One region of the Arthrobacter sp. KKT183 genome, then DNA from elsewhere that is predicted to be linked to it. Evidence: riboswitches for the same ligand, from Rfam matches in the RefSeq annotation. Region 1 holds a riboswitch; the other holds the start of a gene.
What was found. Region 1 has a riboswitch for glycine ahead of gcvP (aminomethyl-transferring glycine dehydrogenase). Riboswitches for the same ligand answer to the same signal wherever they lie in the genome.

Region 1 (5,097 bases):
GCTGACCGGCGAGCTCCACGCGAACGGCGGCGTAGTACTTGAGCGAGGTGATGGCGTCGCGGTCTGCAGCCGGCGCCATGCCGAGCAGGATCGCCTCCGCGTTCGGTCCCTGCACCGCGATGAGAGCGGTCTCCTCCGACTGATCCTGCACAGTGACATCGAAGTCGGCAGCACGCTGCTGCAGCTCGGCAGCAACCGTGTCGGAGTTCGAGGCGTTGGGCACCACAAGGAACTGGTCCTCGGCGAGACGGTACGTGATGAGGTCATCAATCACTCCGCCGCCCTCGGTGCAGATGAGGGAGTACTTGGCCTTCCCCACCGCCATGATCTCCATATTTCCCACGAGGGCATAGTTGAGGAAGCTGGCTGCCTGCGGCCCAGTGACCATCACCTCGCCCATGTGCGAAAGGTCGAAAATGCCGGCGGCCCGGCGAACCGTGTGGTGCTCTTCAAGTTCGCTGCGGTACTTCAGGGGCATCTGCCAACCGCCGAAGTCGGTGAATGCCGCACCGAGTTCCTGGTGCTGGGCATACAGCGCTGTCTGCTTTGTCATGGCGATCCCTTAGTCCTCGAAGTCTTCGATCGGCGGGCACGAGCACACGAGGTTCCTGTCACCGTGGGCGCCGTCGATACGGCGGACCGGCGGGAAGTACTTGTCGTGGCGCAGCGTCCGCAGCGGGAATGCAGCCAGTTCCCGGGAGTAGGCCTGCGACCACTCGTCACTGATGAGCGTCTGTGCGGTATGCGGTGCCTGGCGAAGCGGACTCTCCTCCAGCTGCCATTCGCCTGTTCCGACGCGGTCGATCTCGTGTCGGATGGCGATCATCGCCTCGACGAAACGGTCCAGTTCGCGCAGGTCCTCGGACTCCGTGGGCTCCACCATCAACGTGCCCGCTACCGGGAAGCTCAGCGTCGGGGCGTGGAAGCCGTAATCGATGAGGCGCTTGGCCACGTCTTCGGCTGTCACACCGGTCTTCGCGGTAAGTGCGCGAAGGTCCAGAATGCACTCGTGCGCCACGAGTCCGTTCTCACCCGAGTAGAGCACCGGGAAGTATTCATTGAGGCGGGCGGCGACGTAGTTCGCTGCAAGGAGCGCGGACTTCGTGGCTGCCGTCAGGCCCTCGCTTCCCATCAGCGCCACATAGGCCCAGGAAATCGGCAGTACGCCTGCTGAACCGAAGCGGGAGGCGGAGATAGGGACGCCGGCTGTGTTGCTGTTGTCTACACCAGCTGCGCTATTCGCATCTCCAGGCAGGAAGGGGGCAAGGTGCTCCGCCACTGCTACCGGCCCGACACCGGGACCTCCGCCGCCGTGCGGGATGCAGAACGTCTTGTGCAGGTTCAGGTGGGAAACATCACCACCGAACTCACCCGGCTTTGCTAGCCCGACCAGCGCGTTAAGGTTTGCGCCGTCGATGTAGACCTGACCGCCCGCGCCATGCACCTGGTCGCAGACCCAGCGGACGTCCTCCTCGAAAACGCCATGCGTGGACGGGTAGGTGATCATGATCGCGGACAGGGAATCCTTGTTCGCCTCGATCTCTGCCTGGAGATCATCGTGATCGATGTTGCCGTTTCCGGCTGTCTTGACCACAACCACCTTCATGCCGGCGAGCACAGCAGAGGCGGCGTTGGTGCCGTGTGCTGACGATGGGATGAGGCACACTGTGCGAGCCTCATCACCGCGTGAAAGATGGTACTTGCGGATGGCCAGCAGACCGGCGAGTTCGCCCTGGGAGCCGGCGTTCGGCTGAATCGACACCCTGGCGTAGCCGGTGATTTCAGCGAGACGGCCCTCCAGGTCATCAATCAGCTGGCGCCAGCCCTCGGTCTGGTGCTCGGGGGCGAACGGATGGATGGTTGCGAACTCGGGCCAGGAGATCGGTTCCATCTCAACCGTGGCGTTGAGCTTCATGGTGCAGGATCCCAACGGAATCATGGTGCGGTCCAGTGCCAGGTCGCGGTCCGAGAGACCGCGCAGGTAGCGCAGCATCTGGGTCTCTGAGCGGTGGAGGGAGAACACGGGATGGGTCATATAGGACGACGTCCGTTGCAGGTCAGCAGGGATTGCAGTCTCCGCGTCGGCTGACAGATTTACCCCGAAGATCTCGGCGATGGTTTCAAGGTGAGCGTCCGTGGTGGTCTCGTCACAGGAGATGCCGACGTGATCGGCATCGACCAACCGCAGGTTGATGCCGCGCTCCTCGGCCTTGCGGACAATGCTCTCGGACTGGCCCTCGACCTTCACGAGAAGGGTGTCGAAGAAGGACTCGTGGACCGTCCCTGGAACGGCTGCAGCGAGCCGCGCCGCCTTTCCATGGACACGTTCCGCGATCGCCTTCAGCCCGTCGGGACCGTGGTAAACGGCGTACATGCTGGCAACGATCGCGAGGAGCGCCTGAGCGGTACAGATGTTCGACGTAGCCTTCTCGCGGCGGATGTGCTGCTCACGTGTTTGCAGTGCAAGCCGGTAGGCGGGTGCGCCGTCGGAATCCTTCGACACCCCAACAAGGCGGCCGGGGAGCATGCGCTCCAGGCCCTTTCGAACGGCCATGTACGCAGCGTGCGGTCCGCCGAAGAACAGCGGCACACCGAAACGCTGGGCGGAGCCGACGGCGATATCCGCGCCCTGCTCCCCCGGAGGGGTGATCAGGGTCAGCGCTAGCAGGTCCGCTGCGACCGTCACCAGGGCGCCGCCGTCGTGCGCTTTCGCGACCATGTCCGTGTGGTTGCGGAGCGTGCCGGATGTCCCGGGCTGCTGGAGGACGACGCCGTTGATGTCGCCGTCCGGCAATCCCTTTGAGAGGTCAGCGATCTCGATATCAAAGCCCAGCGCCTCAGCGCGGCCCTGCACGACGGCGATGGTCTGGGGGAGGCATTCCGCGTCCAGGATGGTTCGTCCCTTGTTCTTGCCGGAGCGACGCATCAGGAGGACGGCCTCGGCAACGGCCGATGCTTCATCGAGCAGGGAGGCGTTGGCGATGGGCAGCGCAGTGAGGTCCTGGACCATCGTCTGGAAGTTCAGCAGGGCTTCAAGACGGCCCTGGGAGATTTCCGGCTGGTAGGGCGTGTAGGCGGTGTACCAGGCGGGAGCCTCAAGCACATTGCGGCGGATGACAGGAGGGGTGACCGTGTCGTAGTAGCCCTGACCGATCATCTGCACGGCGGTCTTGTTCTTCGCGGCGATGCTGCGCAGTTCCGCCAGGACCTCCGACTCGCTCAGCGCAGACGGAATGTCCAGGCCCTCGTTGATACGGATGCTCGCCGGCACCGCAACATCGACGAGTTTGTCCAGGCTGGGGTAGCCCAAGACCTTGAGCATCTGCTCGGCGTCGTCCGAGCGGGGACCGATGTGGCGGTCGGAGAAAGTTGATTCCGTCTGGTGCGTCATGAGGAACTCCGTGAATCAGTGTGCGTGCAGGGCGCGCGGACAGGTGGGTGGGTTCCTCCCCGCTCTGTCTTGGACCTGAGAGATTCCGTGAACACAGGGTTCACCTTGCACCGTCGGTGAGCACAACCTATCTTCAGCTGCGCTACTTTCCAGAGTTGCCTTTCCGCTGCGGTGCTGGGCCTGAGAGATTCCTGGGGAGGGTTTGCTCCTACGGCGCCTGCCGGCTGTAGGTCAACGGCAGGACTCTCCCGCTGCGGGTCAAGGGCGTTTTATTACTGCGCTTTTCAGTTATGCGATCGTGATCAAGCTTACTCTTCGCTGAAATCGATCAGCAAAGGAGTGCGCTCACGATGACCTTCCCAACTGCGGCACCGGCAGCCCGAACACGTCCTTGAGTGCAAGTTTTGCCGCGTGATAACCGCCCATCCCGTGCACGCCCGGGCCGGGCGGGGTCGATGCTGAGCACAGATAGAGGCCCTTCCCCGGCATCCGCCAGGGGTGCGGCCCGAATGAGGGACGCGCCAGCAGCTGAGGGATGGTCACCGCGCCACCGCTGAAGTCACCGCCCACGTAATTGGCGTTGTACTGCTCAAGGTCAGCTGCAGTCATGACGTGTGAACGCACGACGACGTCGCGGAAGCCGGGCGCGAAACGTTCGATCTGCCGCACAATGGCCTCCGTCATGTCCCGCGTGGAACCGTTGGGCACGTGGCAGTAAGTCCACAGAACCTGCCGTCCGTGGGGTGCGCGGGAAGAATCGAACAGGGAAGGCTGCGAAACCAGCACGTACGGTTTTTCCGGATGGCGTCCGGCGGCCACGTCGGCTTCCGACGCCGCCACTTCAGCCCGGGTTCCGCCCGCATGAACTGTGCCGGCCGCTCGTACTTCCTCGTTTGCCCACGGCACCGGCCCCGAGAGGATGAAGTCAACCTTGCAGGCGCCGTCCCCGAAGCGGAACCGGTCCAGCATTGAGACGTAGCCCTGCGGGAGGCGATCGCCTGCCAGGCCGCCAACAGCACCGGGTGAGACATCGAGCAGGACTGCCTTTGCTCCGTCGAACTCGCCGACCGATTCAATCCGACGGGCAGTGTGGACGGCGCCGCCATGTGCCCGGATGTCATCCGCCATAGCGTTGACCAGTGCCTGGGATCCGCCAACCGGAATGGGCCATCCCACGGCATGCGCCAACGCTCCGAGGGTGAGCCCGGCACCTGCAGCCGCGAGTGTGGGCAGGGCAGCAACGGCATGTGCGGCAACTCCGGTAAACAATGCCGCCGCCTCTTCCGTCGAGAAGCGCAGGTTCCACAGGCCAGTCCCCTGCTCGAGCGTCCTTGAACCGAGCAGGGCGGCCGCGACTGGATGCCGCGGGACCCGCAGGAACTGGTTGAGCCCGGTATCGACCACCCCATCAATGTGCTGCACGAGCGGGCGCATCAGTCGCCGCCAGGCCTGTCCGTCCTTGTCCAGACCGAGCGCCGTACGCCCAAGATCGCGGTACGCGAGTCCAGCACGGCCATTGTCCAGCGGATTGGCGTACGACAGCTCGGGAACCACGAAGGGAATCCGTTCCCGGAGACCGAACTCCCGGAAGAAGGGTGACGCCAACGCCATCGGATGCACAGCCGAACAAATGTCATGCACGTGTTCCGGCTCAAGCAGCTCCATGGTGCGTGACCCGCCGCCGATAGCTCGTTCGGCCTCAAATA
Region 2 (5,097 bases), 240 kb from region 1:
ACCAGGTTACGGTCTCCAGCGGCGCCGTCGATGCGGCCGACCGGCGGGAAGTACTTGTCCTGTCGGGGTGAGTGCACGGGGAAAGCGCCCTGCTCGCGCGGGTACCGGCGCTCCCACTCGGAGGTGACGACGGCGGCAGCGGTGTGCGGTGCATTGCGCAGGGGCGATTCCCCGATAGTGAAATCGCCGCTGGCGACCTGCTCCATTTCCTTGCGGATGGTCACCATTGCTTCGATGAAGCGGTCGATTTCCGCGAGGTCCTCTGACTCGGTCGGTTCCACCATGAGCGTTCCCGCCACGGGGAAGGACAGCGTGGGGGCGTGGAACCCGAAGTCGATGAGGCGCTTGGCAACGTCCTCGGCCGTGACTCCCGTGCGGTCTGTGAGTTCGCGCAGGTCCAGGATGCACTCGTGCGCAACGAGTCCGCTTTCGCCGGTGTAGAGGACCGGGAAGTGCTCGTTCAACCGGGCGGCAATGTAGTTCGCTGCCAGGAGGGCGGACTTGGTGGCTTCGGTGAGGCCCTGGCCGCCCATCAGCTTCACGTACGCCCAGGAGATCGGCAGGACGCCCGCGGAACCGAAGCGGGATGCGGAAATCGCAACGCCGTGTCCGGCTTCATGCGCAGACTTGTTCGCGTCGCCCGGCATGAACGGCGCAAGGTGCGCCTTTGCAGCCACCGGGCCCACACCGGGACCGCCGCCGCCGTGCGGGATGCAGAAGGTCTTGTGCAGGTTCAGGTGGGAGACGTCGCCGCCGAACTTGCCTGGCTGGGCGAGGCCGACGAGCGCGTTCAGGTTTGCGCCGTCGACGTAGACCTGTCCACCGGCCTCGTGCACCGCATCGCAAACTTCGCGGACGTCGGCGTCGTACACGCCGTGGGTGGACGGATAGGTGATCATGATCGCGGAGAGTGCATCCCGGTGGGCTTCGATCTTCGCCCGGAGGTCCCCGTGGTCGATGGTGCCGTCCGAAGCCGTGGCCACCACAACGACCTTCATACCCGCGAGAACGGCGGAAGCAGCGTTCGTGCCGTGCGCGGACGCAGGAATCAGGCAGACGTTGCGCTGGCCCTCGCCGCGGGAAGCGTGGTAACCGCGAATAGCAAGCAACCCGGCGAGCTCACCCTGTGAACCGGCGTTGGGCTGGATCGAGACCTGATCGTACCCGGTGATCTCAGCGAGGTCGGCTTCGAGTCCGTCGATCAGCTCGCGCCAGCCTTCGGTCTGGGAATCCGGGGCAAAGGGGTGGATGGAAGCGAACTCCGGCCAGGAGATGGCCTCCATTTCAGCGGTGGCGTTCAACTTCATCGTGCAGGAGCCCAGCGGGATCATGGTTCGGTCCAGCGCGAGGTCGCGGTCCGAAAGCCTGCGGATGTAGCGCAGCAGCTGGGTCTCCGAGCGGTGCGTGTTGAAGACCGGGTGCTGAAGGTATTCCGAGGTGCGCACCGCGGCGGCGGGCAGCTCGAAGCCCGCGGCTTCCCTTACCTGACCGGCACCGAAGGCGGCGGACACGGCGGAGAGGATTTCCGGCGTCGTCGTTTCATCGACCGAGATGCCGACGGTGTCGGCGTTGACGAGGCGCAGGTTGATGCCGCGGGATTCGGCAGCGGAGACTACCTTGGCGGCGTCGCGCGGTACGCGGACGGTGAGGGTGTCGAAGAAGGAGTCGCTCGTCAGTTCCCAGCCGGCGGCCTTCAGGGTGGTGGCGAGCGCACGGGTGTTGCTGTGGACGTTCTGCGCAATGGCTTTCAGTCCGTCCGGGCCGTGGTAGACGGCGTAGAAGGAAGACACGATGGCCAGCAGTGCCTGCGCGGTGCAGATGTTCGACGTGGCCTTTTCGCGGCGGATGTGCTGCTCGCGGGTCTGGAGGGCCAGGCGGTAGGCGGTAGCACCGGCGTTGTCCTTCGAGACGCCGACGATGCGGCCTGGGAGGGTGCGTTCCATGCCGTCGCGCACGGCCATGTACGCGGCGTGCGGTCCGCCGAAGAACAGCGGAACACCGAGGCGCTGGGTGGAACCGACGGCGACATCCGCTCCCTGCTCACCCGGAGGGGTGATGAGCGTCAGTGCGAGGAGGTCAGCGGCGACCGTGACCAGCGCACCGCGCTCCTTCGCTTCTGCGATGACGGAGGTCTGGTCCCAGACACGGCCGGAGACGCCCGGCTGCTGGAGGACGACGCCGTTGATGTCGCCTTCCGGGAGTCCCTGCGAGAGGTCAGCGACCTCAACCTCGAATCCGAGCGCCTCTGCGCGGCCGAGGACGATGGCAATGGTCTGGGGGAGGCAGCCCGCGTCGAGAACCGTTTTGCCGTCCTTGACGGCCTTGTTCTTGTTGGCCCGGCGCATGAGCAGCACGGCTTCGGCCACCGCGGTGGCTTCATCGAGAAGGGAAGCGTTGGCCACCGGTAGGGCAGTGAGATCCTGCACCATGGTCTGGAAGTTGAGCAGCGCCTCGAGCCGGCCCTGCGAGATTTCGGGCTGGTAGGGCGTGTAGGCCGTGTACCAGGCGGGCGCCTCGAGGATATTGCGGCGGATCACTGCCGGCGTGACGGTGTCGTAGTAGCCCTGACCGATCATCTGGACGGCGGTCTTGTTCCTGCCGGCAAGCCTTCGCAGCTCGGCCAGCACCTGGACTTCGCTGAGCGCGTTGTCCAGCCCGAGCGGGCTTTCCTGACGAATGGAGTCGGGAACCGCACTGTCAACGAGGCCGTCGACGGTGTCATAGCCAACAGCCTTGAGCATCGTGTCGATGTGGTCCTGGCGGCGCGCACCGATGTGGCGGTCTGCGAACGTGGGGACGAATGACTGGACTGTCATATGAGGAACTCCATAACTCAGGTGGCGCAAAACACCACGATGACTTGGGTTCCTCCCCGCTCTGTATTGGACCTGAGAGTTTCCGTTTTTCCTGATGTTCTCAGGATCCACTTGCACCGTCGGTGAGCCCGGTTTCCCGGACTGCTTTCCAGAGTTGCCTCGCCGCGGCGGTACGTGGGCCTGAGAGATTCCTGGGGAGGATTTGCTCCTACGGCGCCTGCTGAACGTACCGGCAGGACTCTCCCGCCGCGGATCGAAAGCGTGCGTCACTGACAGGTGACGCGATTCACAGACTACCGGTTGGTTGAGTCTTCACGCAACTCCTGTACGACTGGGTCCGTCTAGTTCAGTGACTTCTCTACGTCAGCCAGTTCTGTACGCTCCCAGAGGGCAGTCTCGTATCGATGGCCAGCGGCACTAGCGCTCGATGCCGCATCCACTGCCTCCCTGAACTTCAACAACCGAAGTCGCCGCTCTTCCTCGGCAGCAGGACTTGTTGTGCTCAAAACTTTGCTCCTTTCTATCGCATGGTGGAAACGAAGTTCCGCTCGGTGGGTGTACGCTAGGTCACACCGAAACTACGTAACGAACAGTTTGACACGCTTCAGGCAGTTCGGTTGGCGCGTCGGTCCGGTTAGTACGGGAGCGTGAATGATGGACGGAATCAAGGTAACCGTCAATGGCAAAGTCCGGGACTGCAGCGGAACAAACCCCCACATTCGATTACTCGACTGGTTGCGGGATGAAGGGCTTACGGGCTCGAAGGAAGGCTGCGCTGAAGGGGAATGCGGTGCCTGCGCCGTCCTCGTAGCCCGCCCGGACGGATCCGATCGCAGCCGATGGACCTCGGTCAATGCGTGTCTCCCGCCGGCAGTGGCCTTCGACGGCCAGGAAATCGTCACCGCTGAGGGTCTCGGGAACGTCTCTGATGCGTGCACGCCGGAGGACCTCCACCCCGTGCAGCGCGAGATGGCGGAGCGCGGCGGCTCGCAGTGTGGCTACTGCACCCCGGGATTTGTCTGCTCGATGGCTGCTGAATATTACCGACCGGAGCGCTCGCCCGCGCAGGAAGACAAGGAAACGGGAACCGCCGTCGTCGGTGAAGAGCACGCAACTGACCACGAATGCGGCCCCAACGGGTTTGACCTCCATGCGCTCAGCGGGAACCTGTGCCGCTGCACCGGCTACCGGCCGATCCGCGACGCTGCTTACGCGCTCGAAACACCTTCGGGCTCGGATCCGCTGCTCGAACGGCAGAACCGGCCCGCCCCCGCGCCGCAGCACACCCGTGTCAGCGGTGAATCGGAGTTTATCCGTCCGCAGTCGCTCGATGAGGTCCACCAGACATTGCGCGAGAACTCGGACGTGAAGCTGGTTGCGGGAGCGACCGACCTCGGCGTTGAGGTTAATCTGCGGCATTCCCGCCCGCCGCTGGTCCTCGCGATTGATCGGCTGGAGGAACTCCGGGCGCTGACGTTCGACGCCGATTCCATCGAGATCGGCGCCGCGCTGACACTCTCTGAAGTCGAGCGGGCACTCGACGGCCGCGTCCCGCTGTTGGGTTACCTTTTCCCGCAGTTCGCCTCCCGGCTGATCCGTAACGCCGCGACCTTCGGTGGGAACCTCTCCACGGGTTCGCCCATCGGCGACTCCGCGCCGGTTTTCCTGGCGCTCGACGCAAGAATTGTCCTCTCCTCCACAGACGGAGAGCGCGAAGTTCCGTTGTCCGAGTACTACACCGGCTACCGCCAGAGTGTTCGTCAGCCGCACGAAATGCTCCGCGCTATTCGCATCCCGTTGCCGCTCGCCGAAAGCACCGCGTTTTACAAGATCGCGAAGCGGCGCTTCGACGACATCTCAAGTGTGTCCGTGGCCATCGCACTGCAACTCAGCGGCGGCGTCGTAACCTCCGTGCGCATCGGACTCGGCGGTGTGGCAGCGACGCCAATCCGCGCTCTCGCGACGGAAGAGGCGCTCGTCGGTCAACCCTGGACGTCGGACACGGTGGCCGCCGCCGCCGTCGTCATGGCGGGTGAAGGAACGCCGATCGATGACATGCGGGCCAGCTCGCTGTACCGCTCGGCGATGCTGAGACAGGCGCTGCTGAGATTCCATGCTGAGAACGCTGAAGATCTGGAGGTGGCCAAGTGAAGTCGCTGTCGGATCGCCCAGTAAACCCCGTGGTCGGTGTCCCCGTATCCCACGAAAGCGCCGCAGCCCACGTCACCGGTACGGCTCTGTATACGGATGACCTGGTTGTCCGCAGCTCGAACGCGCTGCA

Region 2: linked by a shared signal. The riboswitch ahead of gcvP (aminomethyl-transferring glycine dehydrogenase) and the one ahead of gcvP (aminomethyl-transferring glycine dehydrogenase) in region 1 are both predicted to bind glycine.

Annotation. Positions count from the first base shown of each region.
Region 1 is NZ_CM145770.1:3,622,574-3,627,670, forward strand. Features, by position in the region: gene gcvT (glycine cleavage system aminomethyltransferase GcvT) at 1-553, opposite strand, end outside; gene gcvP (aminomethyl-transferring glycine dehydrogenase) at 563-3,391, opposite strand; glycine riboswitch at 3,446-3,549, opposite strand; glycine riboswitch at 3,551-3,652, opposite strand; gene ACZ2GY_RS17140 (phytoene desaturase family protein) at 3,737-5,097, opposite strand, start outside.
Region 2 is NZ_CM145770.1:3,379,320-3,384,416, reverse strand. Features, by position in the region: gene gcvP (aminomethyl-transferring glycine dehydrogenase) at 1-2,816, opposite strand, end outside; glycine riboswitch at 2,975-3,072, opposite strand; gene ACZ2GY_RS15990 (xanthine dehydrogenase small subunit) at 3,471-4,967, shown strand; gene xdhB (xanthine dehydrogenase molybdopterin binding subunit) at 4,964-5,097, shown strand, end outside.